3 regions of the Rhizobium tropici CIAT 899 genome follow, and region 3 is predicted to be linked to each of the others. Evidence: riboswitches for the same ligand, from Rfam matches in the RefSeq annotation. Region 3 holds a riboswitch; each other region holds the start of a gene.
The links. Region 3 has a riboswitch for thiamine pyrophosphate ahead of thiB (thiamine ABC transporter substrate binding subunit). Riboswitches for the same ligand answer to the same signal wherever they lie in the genome.
Positions count from the first base shown of each region.

Region 1: linked by a shared signal. The riboswitch ahead of thiC (phosphomethylpyrimidine synthase ThiC) and the one ahead of thiB (thiamine ABC transporter substrate binding subunit) in region 3 are both predicted to bind thiamine pyrophosphate.
Region 2: linked by a shared signal. The riboswitch ahead of thiM (hydroxyethylthiazole kinase) and the one ahead of thiB (thiamine ABC transporter substrate binding subunit) in region 3 are both predicted to bind thiamine pyrophosphate.

Region 1 is NC_020062.1:741,837-748,165, forward strand. Features, by position in the region: gene thiO (glycine oxidase ThiO) at 1-945, opposite strand, end outside; gene thiC (phosphomethylpyrimidine synthase ThiC) at 947-2,773, opposite strand; TPP riboswitch at 2,866-2,997, opposite strand; gene RTCIAT899_RS25560 (porin) at 3,607-4,698, shown strand; gene RTCIAT899_RS25565 (TetR family transcriptional regulator) at 4,914-5,570, opposite strand; gene RTCIAT899_RS25570 (RNA polymerase sigma factor) at 6,328-6,329, shown strand, end outside.
Region 2 is NC_020062.1:1,034,410-1,040,738, forward strand. Features, by position in the region: gene RTCIAT899_RS26910 (undecaprenyl-diphosphate phosphatase) at 1-753, shown strand, start outside; gene thiD (bifunctional hydroxymethylpyrimidine kinase/phosphomethylpyrimidine kinase) at 891-1,703, opposite strand; gene thiE (thiamine phosphate synthase) at 1,700-2,338, opposite strand; gene thiM (hydroxyethylthiazole kinase) at 2,335-3,138, opposite strand; TPP riboswitch at 3,190-3,286, opposite strand; gene RTCIAT899_RS32680 (DUF1127 domain-containing protein) at 3,515-3,661, shown strand; gene yghU (glutathione-dependent disulfide-bond oxidoreductase) at 4,225-5,100, shown strand; gene RTCIAT899_RS31780 (hypothetical protein) at 5,313-6,329, shown strand, end outside.
Region 3 is NC_020059.1:3,644,611-3,650,939, forward strand. Features, by position in the region: gene RTCIAT899_RS17815 (MarR family winged helix-turn-helix transcriptional regulator) at 1-424, opposite strand, end outside; gene RTCIAT899_RS17820 (MDR family MFS transporter) at 589-2,124, shown strand; TPP riboswitch at 2,195-2,311, shown strand; gene thiB (thiamine ABC transporter substrate binding subunit) at 2,397-3,389, shown strand; gene thiP (thiamine/thiamine pyrophosphate ABC transporter permease ThiP) at 3,397-5,037, shown strand; gene RTCIAT899_RS17835 (thiamine ABC transporter ATP-binding protein) at 5,030-5,758, shown strand; gene RTCIAT899_RS17840 (M48 family metalloprotease) at 6,137-6,329, shown strand, end outside.

The sequences.
Region 1 (6,329 bases), on a different replicon from region 3:
GGAAAAGACGAGATCAGCGGCTTTCTCGGCCATCGCGGGCGCGAGCAGAAAGCCGTGGCGATAGAGGCCGTTGACAAGGATGGCTTTGCCCTGCCGCATCACGCGCGGAAGGTTGTCTGTAAAGGCAGGGCGGATGCCGGTGTCGGTTTCGACCACGGCGGCTTCGGCAAAGGCCGGGTGCAGCGCATAGGCTGCGTTTAGGAGTTCCATCAGCGAACGGGCGGTGATCGGCCCTTTGAAGTCGGTCTCGATCATCGTCGCGCCGACCATGAACAGGCCTTCGCCGCGCGGCACGATATAGACCGGAAAACGTGGATGCAGCAGGCGGACAGGGCGCGAAAGCGCGATTTCATCGCTCTGCAGATAGAGCATTTCGCCGCGCACGCCGCGCAAATCGCGGATGCGGCCGATGCTGGCAGCCCCTGTGCAGTCGACGATGTCAAAGAAACTATCGTCATCCAGGAGTTCGTCGACAAAGGTGACGCCTTTTGCAGATAGATCGTCCTTCAACGATTGCAGGACCTCACGGGGATCGAGATGTGCTTCCTGTGGAAAGAACAGGCCCTGGCGGAACCGGCCGTCAAGCGAAGGCTCAAGGGCAGCGACTTCGTCTTCGTCTACCCAGCGGTAATTCGTCGTGCGGCTGGCGAATCGTCTCAGCTCGTTTTGATCGCGGTTCGGCGCGACGACGAGCGTTCCATTGCGGACGATCTCGCCGGGCAGAATCGCTTCCCATCGATCGGCGGAATCACGGCCGAGCGTCAGTACAGCCTCATCGGCACTTTCGCACTCGCACCATGGCGCCAGCATGCCGCCGGCAAGCCAGGAGGCGGCATGATGAAAAGTCCGGCTTGGATCTGAGATCGTGACCTCGGCTCCGCGCCGGACCAGCTCGCGTGCGACCGTGAGGCCGGCAACGCCGGCCCCTTTAACGAGAATACGCATGTCATTCAGCCGGGTGCGAGGCCGTATCGACCGGCATATAGAGGTCTCCGCCCTCTCGATACTTGGCGGCCATGGCTTCCAGCCCTTCCTTCTGCGCTTCGGCGCGGATGTCGTGCGAAATCCGCATCGAGCAGAATTTCGGGCCGCACATCGAGCAGAAATGGGCCACCTTATGAGCTTCCTTCGGCAGGGTTTCGTCGTGGAAGCTGCGAGCCGTGTCCGGGTCGAGCGAAAGGTTGAACTGATCTTCCCAGCGGAATTCGAACCGGGCGCGCGACAGAGCATCGTCACGAACCTGCGCGGCCGGATGACCTTTGGCGAGATCCGCCGCATGCGCTGCGATCTTGTAGGTGATGACGCCTGTCTTGACGTCGTTGCGATCGGGCAGACCAAGGTGCTCCTTCGGCGTGACGTAGCAGAGCATCGCCGTCCCGAACCAGCCGATCATGGCAGCGCCGATGCCCGATGTGATGTGGTCATAGCCGGGCGCGATATCCGTCGTCAGCGGTCCGAGCGTATAAAAGGGCGCCTCGCCGCAGACGGAAAGCTGCTTGTCCATGTTTTCCTTGATCTTGTGCATCGGCACATGGCCGGGGCCTTCGATCATCACCTGACAATCCTTGGCCCAGGCGATCTTCGTCAACTCGCCGAGTGTCTCCAGTTCGGCGAACTGCGCGGCGTCGTTGGCGTCAGCTATCGAGCCGGGGCGCAGGCCGTCGCCGAGCGAGAAAGAGACGTCATAAGCACGGCAGATATCGCAGATTTCCTCGAAATGCTCATAAAGGAAGCTCTCGCGATGGTGATGCAGACACCACTTGGCCATGATCGAGCCGCCGCGGGAGACAATGCCGGTGACGCGGTTGACGGTCAGCGGTATGTAATGCAGTCGCACACCGGCATGGATGGTGAAATAGTCGACGCCCTGTTCGGCCTGCTCGATCAGCGTGTCGCGATAGACCTCCCAGGTCAGTTCCTCGGCAATGCCGCCGACCTTTTCCAGCGCCTGATAAAGCGGCACAGTGCCGATCGGCAGCGGCGAATTGCGGATGATCCATTCGCGGATGTTGTGGATGTTACGGCCTGTCGAGAGGTCCATGACGGTATCGGCGCCCCAGCGCGCGGCCCAGACCATCTTCTCGACTTCCTCCGCCATCGAAGAGGTCACGGCGGAATTGCCGATATTGGCGTTGATCTTCACCAGGAAATTCCGGCCGATGATCATCGGCTCGCTTTCGGGGTGATTGATGTTGGCCGGAATGATCGCTCGGCCGCTTGCAACTTCCTGGCGGACGAATTCCGGGGTGACATGATCCGGAATATGGGCGCCGAAGCTTTCGCCATCGCGAATCAGGGCTTCTGCCTTCGCCTTGCGGCCGAGATTTTCGCGGATGGCGATGAATTCCATTTCCGGCGTGATGATGCCGGCGCGCGCATAGGCGAGTTGGGTGACCGCCTTGCCGTCTTTTGCCCGCAGGGGCTGGCGCCTGGCCGGAAATTCCGGTGTCAGCCGCTCGCCGGTGACGAAACCATTGTCTTCAGGGCGCACATGCCGGCCTTCATAAGCCTCGACATCGCCGCGGGCGAGAACCCAGTCGCGGCGTAGCTGAGATAGACCCTCCTCGATGCGGATATCGGCGCCCTCGATCGTGTAGGGGCCGGAAGAATCATAAACAATGACAGGCGGCTCGCCTGAGGTCGGATGGACGCTGATTTCGCGCATCGGCACGCGGATGTCCGGGTGGATCTCTCCGGGAACATAGATTTTCGTGGATGCCGGCAGCGGGCCGGTGGTGACGGTCGGAGTGAGGTTCTTTGCGGCAATATTCATGGTTTGAGGCTCCAAGTTGCAGTTGGAGACCCAGTCAATCAGCCGGAATGATGGAAAGACGCCGGCATGGAATCCACGCGGGAATCCGAAGCCTTCAAGCGCTTGCACCGTCCCTACGCCAGTATGAACTGGATCAGGTTCAACGGGTCACTGCGCCACAGGAGGCAAAGCCTCATTGTCCAGCAGTATCTCAGCCCCTTGCCGGGACCCCCCTGGTGAATACGAAAAGGCTATGCCTTACCCTTGTTCTCTGTCAACCCCGCAACGACGGTCGCATCTTCTCAATCGATTGATCAGTGTGGCGCGGGAGCGCGTAGATTCTACAGGGGGCGAGCCTCCGATAGGCGCGATCGTCATCTCCGATGACGCTGCTCTTGATCCATGCCCGTTCCCGCATAAACGGTACCGATGAAAATTCTGGATCGCGAGTCTGATTGGGGAAGACTGCCTCGATTTGGGGCGAATTCTTAAACCTTGGCGAGGCTGAATACTCCGGCAGTAAAAGGCCCAGCCAGCCGCCAGTTGCATTTAAGCAACAGCAATCAAGTCTAGTGCCGGGGCGGGTTTCACAGAATTGACAAACATACGGGCTGTTTGTAAACCAAACATAGGACATAAACTGTCTTACGGACGAGCAATCGGCCGGATCGGTAGAGGCATTTCAAAACCTTTGCCGCGGGGTGAATTATGGAGGTTAGAGGGGACTCAAGCCGACATCAGGTGCGTATCTGCCGGACTGCCCGGTTGCGTTTAAGCTGACGTAATCCTCAGGGTGGTGTTCCAGCTTTGTACTCGCGGTAAATTGGAATGCATATTGCAACCAGGAGTTTAAAATGAACATCAAGAGCCTTCTTCTCGGCTCCGCTGCTGCGCTGGCAGCAGTTTCTGGCGCCCATGCGGCTGACGCGATCGTCGCTGCTGAGCCCGAGCCGCTGGAATACGTTCGCATCTGCGACGCCTACGGCGCTGGCTACTTCTTCATTCCAGGCACTGAAACCTGCCTCAAGATCGGCGGCCGCGTCCGTACCGAAGGCGAGTGGTACGATGCCTACAACCCGAACAGCCATAACGGTACGCTGTGGCACACCCGTGCGGAGCTGAGCGTCGACACGGCAACCGACACCGAATACGGCCCGCTGAAGACCAACACGGTCATCCGTTGGGATTGGAATGACGGTAACTCCACTTCCACGAAGCTGCTGTTCGCAAACATCAGCCTCGGCGGTTTCCTCGTCGGTAAGGCTGACTCCCAGTACAACTCCTACATCGGTTATGCCGGCGACGTCATCAACGACGACGTGATCTATGACGGTCCGTACGAACTCAACCAGTTGACCTACAACTACGACGCCGGCAACGGCTTCACGGCTGTGATCTCGGTTGAAGACTCGAACTCCAGCGGCTCGGGCGCTTCCTATGGCTCCAGCTGGTGGTCTGACGACAAGGGCAACCACTACGCTCCCGACGTCGTTGCCGGTGCTGGCTTCAAGTCCGGTGCATGGGGCTTCAAGGTCGTTGGCGGTTACGACTCGATCGTCGAAGAAGGCGCTATCAAGGCTCGTGTCGATGCTGACTTCGGTACCTTCTCGGCCTTCTTGATGGGCGGTTGGAACACCGATGGCGACAAGCTGAACAAGTATGCCGGCACCAACCTCGATCGTTCGGCTTGCCCGATTAACGATGCATCGAAGTGCGGCTGGGGTGACTGGGCTGTTTGGGGCGGCGTTGGCGTTCCGATCAACGAAAAGCTGAAGTGGAACCTGCAGCTCGCCTACACCGATTCGAAGATCTTTGCCGCAACCACCAACGTCAAGTGGAACCCGGTCAAGAACCTGCTCATCGAGCCGGAAGTCTCCTACACCAACTTCGATTCTGTGAACCAGGATCAGTGGGCTGGTATCCTGCGCTTCGAGCGTAGCTTCTAATATTGAATTACCCGGCTCAATGCCGGGTAAGAGAAGCCTGACGTTCCAATCCGTCAGGCTTCTTTCATCGATCGGTTGACCTCCGATCAAAGCAAAGGATCTGGCTTTCCCTCCGGATCCTTTTTTATTTCCAGCTTTGGGAAATCGGTTCAGCTCCCGGCAGAAGCTTCAAACCGCCGTCGTTGATTCTCTTCAATTCCGAAGGTAAAACCGTTCTAGGCTTTTTCCGGTATCATTGCGGCAATCGCCAGTTCCTGCGTCTGTGCCAGCGGGAACCAGGTCTTCAGCACCATCTTTATGAACATCTGTCCACACGGGACCAATTCGAAGCTGCCTCGGTCGAGGGTCCATTCGGTGATCAGGCCGCCGATGACCGCTGTCAATGCGGAAGAGGCGGTATCCGGGGTCCAGGGAGCCGGAAGTTTCGTCTTTTCATCCATAAGGGTGAATATGCGTTCGAAATTCTCGTGCATGTCGTGCCGAAACGAACTCGCCCGGCTCGTAGTGCCGTCGCAAAACGCCATGTCGAGATGCATCATAACTTTCAGCATGCTGCGCTTGCGCGGGTCGCTGTGAATATCGTCAAATATCGCGGCTATGGTATCGGCGATGAGATCAAGCGGGTTGGGCGGCAGTTCCTTCGACATCCGCTCCGCCAGATCCTTGAACGGCTGCTGGGCCTCGTCGCGGATCGCAAACATCAGCCCTTGCTTGTTCTTGAAATGCCAGTGCACTGCCCCCCGCGTGACACCGGCGGCTACGGCTATCTCTTCCAGGCTGACATTCTCGTAGCCCTTGTCGAGAAACAGAGCTTTTGCGGATTGCAAAATCTCGTTCCTCGTTTCTGCCGCCTCCTCCTTAGTTCGCCTCATTCACCTCTCCACAGAAACCGATGTTCAAGCTGTGCCCCTCTTCTTGATATTCTTCTTCCATCATGCCGTTCAGTGCTGGAGCCCATATACCAGCGATGCTCAACGGAGTGGAGGTATTTATCTATCCTCAAAAATTGAGCAAGCAAATCGCAACAGAATATATCCTGTCAAGCGCTATAAGCCACGCGCAAGTTTCCGTGAGCAATTTCCCCATGTTGTGAAGTGAAAATCGGAAAGTGCAAACGCTGATATAGCTATGATGGCGAAATATATTGGCCGGGCGATCCCCGGTCCGCTTGCTCCAGAAGCGATGTAGCGTTCAAGTTGAAACCTATGAAGCATTTAACTCGCGGCGTTCGTTCGCAGATCCGTCAGCTCATATTGACCATCGAAGTCTTGATTCCGCCTTCATGCGGCGGGTCTGACCGCCATGGCTTGGTCGAACTGGCGGGACCGGTCGACAAGTGATCCGCTGCGGCTCGGACCTAGCTTGAGCTTTCGTCTGTCTTCTTGCAAGCTGACAATAGCTCGCGCGCAAATCGTCTTTCGGCGTGGAAAGAGAATTCGAAAATTCCTGGCATGAGAGCGACGGATTTGCATAAGCGCCGCGTTCAATTCTCGTGAACCCGCGTTTGATGTCGAAGGATGATACGCTGACCGAGATGCTGCGATCCAAGTGGCACTGTTTGCCGGCTGTAAGGCTGAGGCTGAGGTGCCATGCAGTTATCGCAGTGAACTGGAGCGGTGGCGATTGTCGAT
Region 2 (6,329 bases), on a different replicon from region 3:
CACATGCGCCTGGTGCCGGCGTTGCTGGGCTGGCAGGACCCCGGTTCTGCCTTCTCGGCTACGATGCAGCTTGCAGCACTTGCGGCGATCGTCTCCTATTTCTGGAGCGACGTCCGCTACGTCACCTTTGGATCGCTCGATGCGATCAGGCAAAGGGACTGGAGCTCTCCTTCCATCCGGCTTGCGATCGCCATCGTGATTGCAACCGTACCGATCGTGATCGCCGGCCTGCTGCTGTCATCCTCCCTGAACGCTTGCGGCACGTCTTTCCGCAGCCTCTGGGTCATCGGCATCGCCTGCGTGGTCATGGGCTTGCTCTTGGCGGTCGCTGAGCTTTACAGCCGCCATAGAAAGGATATCGGACAGATGACGCTGATGGATGCCCTTTTTGTCGGCATCACGCAGGTCGGTGCTCTTATCCCCGGCGTCTCGCGCTCGGGTTCGACCCTGACCGGCGCACTGTTCCTCGGCTTAAAAAGAGAGGAGGCGGCACGGTTCTCCTTCCTGCTCGGCTTACCGGCCATCGCTCTTGCCGGCTTGAAGGAGCTTTATGAGCTTCACAAGGCGCATATTCCGATGGAAGCCTGGTCGGTACTGCTCGTTGGCCTGATCGTCGGCAGCATATCGTCCTTCATCACCATCTGGGGGCTGATGCGCTTCCTGGAGCGCTTCTCGACCTGGCCTTTCGTCATCTACCGTATCGGTCTTGGCGCCGTCATCCTTTTTGGCGTGCTGACCATGGGCTGGGCCTGAGACGTTGGTACCATTCGATCGCAAATAGAAGAGGAGGCGCCGCCCATCAGGGCGGCGCTTTTTGTCTTATGCCCGATCGAGGACGAGGCCACGTCCGGCACCAGAAGCGGCGACCTGATCCTTGAGTAACAGGCTTGCTACTCCTTATTTGTGGCCCACAGTGCATGGAAATGCTGCACAGGCCCATGGCCGCTGCCGATGGAAAGTTGGCCTGCGGCGGCAACCGCGGCGGCGAGATAGGCTTTTGCGGATGCAACGGCTTCGGCAAGCGGCAGGCCTTTGGCGATCTCGGCCGCGATAGCGCTGGAGAGCGTGCAGCCCGTTCCATGCGTATTCTTGGTCGGCAGCCGTTCAGCTTCGAACCAGGTCACATGATCGCCGCTTGCGAGCGCATCCGGGCTTTCATCTCCTTCGAGATGACCACCCTTGACAAGGACAGCTGAAGGCCCGAGCGCTGCCAGCGCACGCGCCTGGCGCGCCATGTCTTCGCGGTTCTTCGCCTCAGCGTCATGCAACAGCGCAGCCGCCTCGGGCAGGTTCGGGGTAATGACGGTCGCAAGCGGCAGCAATCGTGTGGTCAGCACGTCAACGGCATCGGCAGCGAGCAGGGCAGCGCCGCCCTTGGCGATCATGACCGGGTCGAGGACGACGGGCACATCGCGATGTCGCGCCAGAATGTCTGCGACGGCATTGGCGATGGCGGCATTGGCGATCATGCCTATTTTGACGGCATCCACACGGATGTCGGCAAAGATCGCATTGATCTGATCTGCCACGAAATGTGGAGGCACGGGATGGACGCCGGAAACGCCCTGCGTGTTCTGCGCCGTCAAAGCTGTCAGAGCCGCCATTCCATAAACGCCGCGAGCGGAGAGAGCCTTCAGGTCGGCCTGAATGCCAGCGCCGCCGGAGGGATCGGAGCCAGCGATGGATAAGACATTGCGGATCATTGGCGAGCCTCCTTGATGGCGTTCGCTATGAGAATTGTCGCGGCTTGCGGGTCCGGTTGGCCGCATATTGCCGAGACGACCGCGAGACCAACGACGCCGGCTGAGTAAACGCTCGCGGCATGCTCTGCCTTCAGGCCGCCGATCGCGACTGATGGAATGGGGCAAAGCCTGACGATGCGGGCAAGCCCGTCGAAGCCGATCGGCTGCTTGTGGTCGGGCTTGGTGGACGTGGCAAAGACCGGGCCGACGCCGGCATAGTCGACGATGCGGGCATCTATGGAGGAGGCAAGCGCTTCCGTTTCCACCGAGAGACCGAGGATCATGTCCCGCCCGATCATGTGGCGGGCGTCGGCAGCGTTCATATCTTCCTGGCCGATGTGAAGGCCATCGGCGCCGATGGCGATGGCAGCCTCGACATTGTCGTTGACGATCAGCCGAACATTCGTTCCGTGCAGGATTTGCTTGAGGGCACGGCCGGTTTCGATCATGGCTGCGGTCGAAGCCTCCTTGTCGCGAAGCTGGATCATGGTGGCGCCGCCCGCCACCGCCGCCCGCGTTGTCTCCACCATGCCGAGATCACGGCATAGCAGCGGATCGAGGACGAGATAGAGGGATAGATCGAAGTCTTGGTTCATGCTGCCGATATCCTTGCGTCTCGATCCAGTGTTTCCGGGGTAAGGCCTGTGAGGGCATCGAGGAAGCGCCAGGAGAAGGAGCCTGGCCCCTCTGCGTCCGCTCCTGCCTGTTGGCCGGCAACGGCAAAGACCGTAAGCGCCGCTATGGTCGCATCGAACGGATCATCCGGAGCTGCCGCCGCAAACGCACCGACGAGGCAGGTTAGCGAGCATCCAAGTGCGGTTACTTGCGGCATCAATGGCGAACCGCCTGCGATGCGCTTCGCCTTCTGCCCATCCGTCACAAAATCCGTAGCGCCGGTGACTGCGACTATGCAGCCGTGCTTTTGGGCGAGCTGACGGGCGGAATCTTCGGCTTGCTCGACGGCATCGCGGCTATCGACACCCTGGCCGCGGCTCGTCCCGCCGGCAAGCGCGATGATCTCGGATGCGTTGCCGCGAATGATTGCCGGCTTTAGTTCCAGCAAGCGCGTGATGGCATCCCGACGAAACGCAGTCGCATAATGGGCGACGGGATCGAGGACCCAGGGCTTGCCGGCATTGTTTGCCGACTGTGCGGCCTTCAGCATGCCCGCAAGCCAATCCGCGGAAAGCGTACCGATATTGATCGTCAGCGCCCCCGATATAGCGGCAAACTCGTCGGCTTCTTCTTCGGCATGCACCATCGCCGGCGATGCCCCGGCGGCAAGCATCACATTGGCCGCGATATTCATGGCGACGAAATTGGTGATGCATTGCACCAGCGGAGGGTTCGCCCGCATGGTGCGAAGCAGATTGCCCGGTGTGATTTGGTCTTGCATATCGCCCCTTTCAGGCGGGCGAGACGCGTAGGGACGACGTGCTTCAGCTTCGCGAGGTCCCGAGCGACTTCCTCCGCCAGCATGATCTGGTTCAGGTTCGAAGGGTACTTCTCAGCCCGCCGGATAGCGGACGCCCCTGTCTCTCATCTCTCTTCTTTTCGCAGACAAAGGCGGCGCTGTCATCAGCAAATCACAAAAGCCAATCTGACGGCGGCGATCGCCTGCATTTTCGGCGACCTATGCAATAGACGCATTGGTGGAGTGATCTCTTAGCTCTGCAAAAAGCTGCGGGCTTCGACTATATATTTCTCATCGAAGCGACGGGAGCGCCAAGCACGGCTGCTCAGCTTCGAAAGCCCAAGGAAAGGGGATCATCATGAACGTAGCACGCTCTTTCAATAACTGGCGCAAGTATCGTCAGACGGTCGCCGAACTGGGCCGTATGTCCACGCGCGAACTGCACGACCTGGGTATCGATCGCGGTGAAATCCGCAACGTTGCCCGCGCAGCGATCGCTCGCTAACGGCCACGACGGCTCCTTATAAAAGCTGCATTATGCCAGCGCCTGTTCCCCCGAGCAGGCGCTTTTGCTTTATGGGCATTCCGCTCATTCTTCGCCGCCCTAGCTGAAAATTGCTATCGACCCAGCTGCCCGGTTTTCGCATGGCGCATAACTGCCTTGCAAAGAAATGCCTATGAACTGAGCAAAAGACTGGTATGTTCGTCTTCATCGAAGCGATGCATCTCCTCCCGCATCCCTTCGCTTGGCAGACGTCCTTATCCTCCTCCCAGGGACGGCTGCAGGAATAGCGGAACTCCTCCTCCCATCCGCTGTTCGGTTCTTGTAAAAAGCCTGCCGCTCCTCCTCCCGCGGCAGGCTTTTTCGTTTCATGAACCTCCAGACGGTTGGCAATGGCCCAACGTAGCTGAGGAGCCCGCGCTCCAGCCCGGGCGGCAAGAGCGCTTCCGCGTTAAAGAGTGCGCATTCTCCTCTCGCAAAAATGAAGAGCGGGCCCTATGTGCGATCTATGTAGCGCGCTACATCGAAGATCGCCCAAATTCGATTCCCGAAAAAGGAGGATGCCCATGACCGGTTCTGCCGAATATACGCCGCCGAAAATCTGGACCTGGAACAAGGCCAATGGCGGCCAGTTCGCCAATATCAACCGCCCGATCGCTGGCCCGACTCACGAGAAGGAACTGCCGGTAGGACGCCATCCCCTTCAGCTCTATTCGCTTGGAACGCCGAACGGCGTGAAGGTCACCATCATGCTTGAAGAGCTGCTGGCGCTTGGTCACAGCGGCGCTGAATATGATGCCTGGCTGATCAAGATCGGTGAGGGCGACCAGTTCGGCAGCGGTTTCGTTGACATCAATCCGAATTCGAAGATCCCGGCTTTGCTCGACCGCAGTGGCTCGAAGCCGGTTCGCGTTTTCGAATCGGCTTCGATTTTGATGTATCTCGCCGAAAAATTCGGCACCTTCCTGCCGACCGAGCAGCCGGCGCGTGCCGAATGCATCTCCTGGCTGTTCTGGCAGATGGGCAGCGCGCCCTATCTCGGCGGCGGTTTCGGTCATTTCTACGCCTATGCACCGACGAAGATCGAATATGCGATCGATCGTTTCGCCATGGAGGTGAAACGCCAGCTCGACGTGCTCGACCGTCGGCTGGCCGAAAGCGAATACATCGCCGGCAGCGACTATACGATTGCCGATATCGCCATCTGGCCGTGGTACGGCGGTTTGGCCAAGGGGTGGCAGTACGGTGCGGCCGAGTTCCTGCAGGTGCAGGACTACAAGAACGTGCAGCGCTGGGCCGAGCAGGTCTATTCGCGTCCTGCCGTCAAGCGCGGCCGCATGGTCAACCGCATGTCGGGCGATCCATCCGAGCAGCTGCGTGAGCGCCATGATGCCAGCGACTTCGAGACGAAGACGCAGGATAAGCTGGAAGCTGCCGGCTGATCCAACAATTCGCCTTGCAGAAATGAGCTCGCGGCCCTCCGGATCGCGAGCTTTTTTATTGCGCTTACTGCTGGCGCTGGCGGCCTTGGGAAGTCAGCCTCGCTCCATCTTGTGAAGCGTAATGTTCGGCTGCCGAGGTTCCCCCGCTCGGCGTAGACCGCAGCGCGATTCTGCAAAGCGTGTCGACATTGGCGAAAGAGGAATGCTTCTCCATGCAGCAAGTTGCTGACGACCGTACCCCGGATAAAAATGCGACTACGGGTGCGTTGTCGAAGCAACGGAGCGAGGCGAGGGATGCGCTGCTGAAACACCTGGTGTCGGGTGGCGATGAACGGCTGGATTGCGACCCGCTCACCGGGCTCAATATGTATGGCTATGGTCCGGCACCCCGGCCCGAAGATCTCGCTTTCGGCTCGTCGACGGCATCGACCATATCCGCCGCCGCCTTTGCCGCGGTCGAATCCTATTATGCGGATCTGAGGCGGGAGATGGAAACAAGCTCGCCGACGGCTGTCTACGATCGCGAAATCGGGCGCGGGCGGGAGGATCTGTTGCGCTTGCTCGGCCTTAACCAAGCGTCGGCACCCCGGATCGATGCGATCCTGGCCACATCGGGCACGGACATTCATCTCTTTTCGGCAGCATTGCTGGCGGGCGAGGACGAGCGTGCCCTGATGACCATCACACTTATGGGGAACGAGACGGGCAGCGGCGTCATGACGGCATCGGCCGGGCGGCATTTCATGAGCCGCGTCAGCAGCGCACGGTCCGTCGCCAAGGGCGAAGAATTGCGGGTGGGGGATGCCACGCGCAATGCCACCATTGCTGTCCGCAATAAGGATGGTTCCCTTCGCGCCGACAACGAGGTGGAAGAGGAGCTGCGCGGCCTCATCGAGCTTGCGCGCGCAGCCGGCCTCAGATGCCTGCTCGTCGTAACAGACGTATCGAAGACCAGCCTGCTGGCGCCGAGCCTTGAGACCGTCATGCGTCTGAAGGAGCGTTTCGGCACCGTGCTCGATATCATGATCGATGCCTGTCAGTTTCGTCTGTCGGCGGCAACGATCCGTGCCTATCTCGCCCATGGTTTCATGGTCGCGCTCACGGGTTCGAAATTCCTCGCCGGGCCGATTTTCAGCGGCGCGCTTCTGTGCCCGCCACAAATGTCGCAGCGCTTCAAATCGCGCGCGCTGCCCGGAGCCTTGGCCGACTATTGCGGGAAGGCGGAGTGG
Region 3 (6,329 bases):
CGGCAAAGATGCTTCCGATAACGGCGTATTTCTGCACCTGGATTTCCGACAGCAAACGCTGCCCGAGTGCGGTCAGCACCACGACGATACGCCGCGCATCCGCCTGCGATGCCTTACGACGCAACACACCACGCGCCACCATGTCGGCAGTGATGCGGCTCGCGCGCGATGGATCGATGCGCAAGAGCTCCGCGATCGTGCCGACGGTCACTTCGCCCGTATCTTCCGCCCGCCGCACGACATCGAGCACATCGAGATGCGAAAGCTCAAGCCCCGGGGCCACGTGCTGAATGGCGAGCCTGCCGATCATGCGACGGCCGGTCAGCAAGCGCATGCGCATCATCGCCTGACCGATGCGCAGAAACTTCTCGTCTTCGGCCAGCGTCGGAACTTCGATATCTTTTGTATTCGTCGCAGATGTCATCCCTAAAGCATAGCAGAGATCGGGAGGAAACAAAACATGCAAATGGCACTCACCTGCCATTGACAATTATATGCTAATAGCACATATATTCGCTCATGAAGACCGGACGTCCCGCGCATTCGTTCGATAGCGCAGCGTTCCGGCCCAGTTCGGGTTCTTGCTCCATGGACATGCAGACAAGCTTCACGCCGCTCGTGGCGGATCACAAACGGCGGCTTATTCTTTTCCTCTTTCTGATGACTGCCATGTTCATGGCGACGCTCGACAACCAGATCGTCTCGACGGCGCTGCCGACGATCGTCGGCGAGTTCGGGCATCTGGATCGCTTCGGCTGGATCGGATCGGCCTATCTTCTCTCGCTTTCCGCCGTCATGCCCGTCTACGGCAAGCTCGGTGATCTCTTCGGCCGCAAATATGTGATGATGACGGCGATCGCGATCTTCACGGTCGGCTCTGCCGTCTGTGGCTTGGCCGTCTCGATGGATACGCTGATCGCCGCTCGCGTTCTTCAGGGCTTCGGCGGCGGCGGCATCATGGTCTCGATCTTCGCCGTCAACGCCGATCTCTTCGAGCCGCGTGAGCGTGCGCGCTACCAGAGCTATTCGAGCCTCGTGCTGATGGCGTCGGGCGCCATCGGCCCCGTTCTCGGCGGCACGATGAGCGATCTGTTCGGCTGGCGTTCGATCTTCCTCGTCAACGTGCCGATCGGCTTCATCGTGCTTGCCGGCCTCGCCTTCATGCTGCCCTACCGCAAGCCTGCCCGCCGTCCGAAGATCGATTATGCCGGCGCCATCCTCCTTGCCCTGACGACGACAAGCATTGTGCTTGCCGCCGACGGAAGCGAGCTCTTCGGGTCGCTGCTATCGCCGCAATGCCTTGGTATTATTGCCTTCGGGGTAATCTGCGCCATCGCCTGGGTCTTCATCGAGCGCCGCGCACCCGAGCCGATTGTGCCGATGACGCTGTTCCGCAATCCGACATTCGGCCTTCTGCTGATCCTCTCGATCACCAGCGGCGCCGTCGCCATCGGCATGGTCAATTACTTCGCGCTCTTCCTGCAGACGACGACAGGCCTTTCTCCCTCCATGGCCGGGCTGCTGTTCATTCTCCTGACCGGCGGCATCGTCTGCGGCTCGCTCTCCGCCGGCCGGCTGATCGCGGCCAAAGGCCGTTACAAGCCGTTTGCCGTCGCCAGCGCCACCTGCAGTACCATCGCATTCGCCTCGCTCGCCTTCGTCCATGCCGGCACGCCCATCGCCCTCATTGGCGGCCTGATGCTGCTGCATGGCATCGGCATCGGCCTTGCCCAGCAGGTGCCCGTTATCGGCGTACAGAATGCAGCCGCAGCGCGCGACGTCGGCGCTGCGACCGGTGCCGTCACGCTGTCGCGCATGGGCGGCGCCTCCATCGCCATCTCCATCTACGGCGCCATCATCGCCGCCAAACTTGGCAATGTCGGCGTCTCCATATCCGGCGTACCGAACATCGAGGAGCTGACACCGAAGATGATGGCCGCCTTGCCCGAGATTACCCGCGAGGCCGTCGCCAACGCCTACGCGAGCGCCTTCAGCCCGTTGTTCATGACGGCAGCTGGCATCTGCATGCTTGGTCTCCTGACCTCGCTGACGCTGAAGAATGTGCAGCTCCCCGGCGCCGCGAAGAAATTCGAAAGCCCGGCGGTCGCGGAGGCTGCCGAGTAAATACTTCATGCTGCAATCGACAAGGGAATCATTTCCCTTGTCATCCCTCCGTCACAAGGCTAAATCTGCCGACGCTCTAACGGGGTGCCTTATGTCCTTCAGGACATTTGGCTGAGAGGCTTTCACCGGCCAACCCGCGGAACCTGATCCGGCTAACACCGGCGGAGGGATTAGACGCGTGACGAAATCATAGCGCCCTTTCCCCTTCAAGACGAAATCAAAGTGGAGGCGCTGTCGTGCAAAACCGATCACTATTGTCATTCTTCGCCGGCCTGGCTCTTGCCGCTGGCGCAACGTTTTTTTCTGCCCAGACGGCCGAGGCAGCAGACAAGACCCTGACCATCTACACCTATGAGAGCTTCACCGCAGACTGGGGTCCGGGCGCCAAGGTCAAGGCAGCCTTCGAAAAGACCTGCGGCTGCACGGTCAATTACGTCGCCGTCACCGATGGCGTTGCACTTCTCTCCCGCCTCAAGCTGGAAGGGACGGGCACCAAGGCCGATGTCGTTCTCGGCCTCGACACCAATCTTATCGACGAAGCCAAGGATACAGGCCTCTTCGACGCAAGCGGCGTCGACACCTCGACCCTCAAGGTTCCCGGCGGTTTCAAGGACGACGTCTTCGTGCCCTACGACTACGGCCATTTCGCCGTGATCTACGATACACAGACCATCAAGAACCCGCCGAAGAGCATGAAGGATCTCGTCGAGGGCGATCCCAATCAGAAGATCGTCATCGAAGACCCGCGCACCTCGACGCCGGGGCTCGGCCTGCTGCTTTGGGTCAAGTCGATCTATGGCGACAAATCCGCCGATGCCTGGGCGAAACTCAAAGGCCGCATCCTGACGGTCACCCCCGGCTGGTCGGAAGCTTATGACCTCTTCACCAAGGGCGAGGCGCCGATGGTGCTCTCCTATACGACGTCGCCGGCCTATCACATGATCGAGGACAAGACGGATCGCTATCAGGCCGCCGCCTTCTCGGAAGGGCACTATATCCAGATCGAGGTCGCCGGCCTCATCAAGGCTTCCCCGAACAAAGATCTTGCTCGCGACTTCCTGAAGTTCATGATCTCTACCGGCTTCCAGGACATCATTCCGACAAGCAACTGGATGATGCCGGTCTCCGCCACTTCCGAGCCGCTGCCGGATGCCTTCAGCAAGCTCGTGGTGCCCTCGAAGACCTTCCTGATGAGCCCTGCCGACGTCGACAAGAACCGCAAGGCGTGGATCGACGAATGGCTGACCGCCACCAGCGGCAACTGATGCCTTGATCATACTCACGGCACCCGAGCGAAGATGCGCTATTTCCGGCGGGACGTTCAGCCTCGGCAGCATTGCGCTCTTCGTCGGGATCGCCGTTCTTGTTCTCCTCTCCGCCGGCATCGAATCCGGCGGCAACACCTCGCTCACAGACCCATATCTGCTGCGCATCCTACGCTTCACACTGCTGCAGGCGGTGCTTTCGACACTGCTCTCCATTGTGCTCGCCATTCCGGTCGCCCGAGCATTGGCGCGCCAGCCGCGCTTTCCCGGCCGGCTTTGGCTGATCCGGCTGATGGCCGTGCCGATGGGCCTGCCGGTGCTGATCGGCGCACTCGGCCTGCTCGGCATATGGGGCCGGCAGGGGCTCCTCAATCAGGCGCTATCAGCACTCGGCCTGTCGCAGCCCGTCAGCATCTATGGCCTGGCCGGTATCCTGCTTGCGCATGTCTTCTTCAACATGCCGCTCGCCTGCCGGCTGATGCTGGCCGGACTGGAGCGTGTGCCGGCTGAATATTGGCTCGTGGCCGGCGGACTCGGCATGCGGCCCATCTCGGTCTTCCGCTTCATCGAATGGCCCATCCTGCGTGGCCTCATTCTCGGCATCGCCGGCCTGATCTTCATGCTCTGCGCCACCAGCTTCACGCTGGTCCTGATCCTCGGCGGCGGCCCGGCCGCAACGACACTGGAAGTGGCGATCTACCAGGCGCTTCGCTTCGATTTCGATCCCGGCCGCGCCGTAATGCTGTCGCTGCTGCAAATCGTCGTCACCCTCCTTGTTCTCGGCGCCATGACGCTGTTTCGCGCTCCCGACGATCATGGGCTCACCGGCGGGCGAACGCTGCGCCGCATCGATGGACAGGAGATGGCTGCGCGATGCGTCGATGCTGCGCTGCTGGCGGGCGCGACGCTCTTTCTGGGCATGCCGCTCGCCTCGGTCGTCGTCACCGGCCTCGAGGCCAATCTTTTCAAGCTCGTCTCCCAGCCGATCTTCCTGCAGGCGGCAGTGACAAGTCTTGCAATCGCGCTTGCTGCGGGCCTTCTGGCCGTGCTGATATCCTTCGCGATCATTCACGCCCGCTCAGTGATATCGGCGGATCGCCGAAAGTCCCTCGGCCTGCACGGCCTGGCGATCGCATTAGGCGCAAGCTCCTCCCTCATCCTGCTGGTGCCACCGATCGTGCTGGCAACCGGCTGGTTCCTGGCGCTCAGGCCATTTGGCGATCCCAGCCGCTTTGCGGCCATCCTCATCATTGTCATCAATGCGCTGATGGCGCTGCCCTTCGTCATTCGCGTCATCGAGCCGGCCTATACGGTCCATGTCAGCCGCACCGGGCGGCTGGCGGCAAGCCTCGGCCTTCACGGCATTGCGCGCCTGCGCATGGTCGATTGGCCGGGTCTGCGCAAACCGCTCTTCACGGCGCTCTCCTTCGCCATGGCCCTGTCGCTCGGCGATCTCGGCGCCGTCGCGCTCTTCGGCTCCGACAGTTTGATGACCCTGCCCTGGCTGGTCTATAGCAAGCTCGGCAGCTACCGCACCAACGACGCCGACGGTTATGCCTTGATCCTCGGCCTGGTATGCCTTCTCCTGACCATAGCCGGAACCGCGGGCCAGGGCGCGACGGATGACGAAAGCAGACGAAATGACTGACGGCAGCACCATGAAGGCAGAAGGCATCGGCATGGAAGAGGTCGAACTGCGCCTCGGCACGCATGACTTCCGCTTCGATTGCGCATTGCCGCAGGGCAAGATCATCGCCATTGCCGGGCCGTCAGGATCGGGCAAATCCACCTTTCTCAATTTACTGGCCGGCTTCGAACAGCCTGACCGCGGCCGTATCCTGCTCGCAGGACAGGACGTGAGCCGCCTGCATCCCGCCGAACGGCCGGTGTCTCTCGTCTTCCAGGACAACAACCTCTTCGCTCATCTCGATCTCTTCACCAATATCGGCTTTGGCATCAGCCCGTCATTGAGGCTTTCGAAGGAGGATCGGCAAAGGGTCTCGGAGGCTTTGGCGCGGGTCGGGCTAGCCGGTTTTGAAAAGCGCAAGCCGGGAACGCTTTCCGGCGGCGAGCGCCAGCGCGCCGCTTTCGCTCGGGCTCTGGTGCGCGACAAGCCAATCCTGTTGCTGGACGAGCCTTTCGCCGCGCTCGATCCCGGCCTGCGCTCCGGCATGGTCGAACTTCTGAAAACTCTGCATCGCGAAACCGGCAATACGGTGCTGATCGTCTCGCATGACCCGGCCGAAGTGCGGCGCCTTGCCGACCACGCCGTCTTCATCGACGGCGGCACGATCAAGCTCGCCGCACCCATCGAAACCTTCCTGCAGGCGGACGGGATTCAGGCATTGACCACATTTCTGCAACATTGATTGTGTCATGGCAGCTTGCCCTCGGCTTTGCCTTAATTTCGTCTAGCGAAGCGGCTGAAAGTCCTCGGAAATGCTTGCTAAAATACAACGCTGCCACATTTAAACGGAGTCTCGCTATGCAACCGGTGCCAAAATCGGCTACAGCAAGAGGTGGAAGCCGTCCGGGTAAATGCGGATCGATGCGGGCGAAAACAACCTCTATTGGCGCACGACCGTGATCGGCCCGGTGAGGATCAACCGGATTTGGCGCCGAGCCGGCATGACAGCGAAATGAGTAGGATGCGGGTCCTGAAGCAGAGCAAGCGAGCAGAACGAAGGATCGATGCGACCGTCGCAGCCCGTTTGCGCCGTTTTGTGCCCTTCCTTGCAGCTGCAGCAATGTTGAACAGCTGCCAGACGGTGATGGACCAATCCTATCAGCCGAGCGTTTCGCCCTCAGCCAATCCGCAGATCGTTTCCGAAGTGCAGAAGAACGATCCGCGCGCACAGATGGGCGCCCGCGAGCATCCGCGTATCCTCGCAAGCTATGGCGGCGAATACAAGGATGCCAAGACGGAGAGGCTCGTTGCCC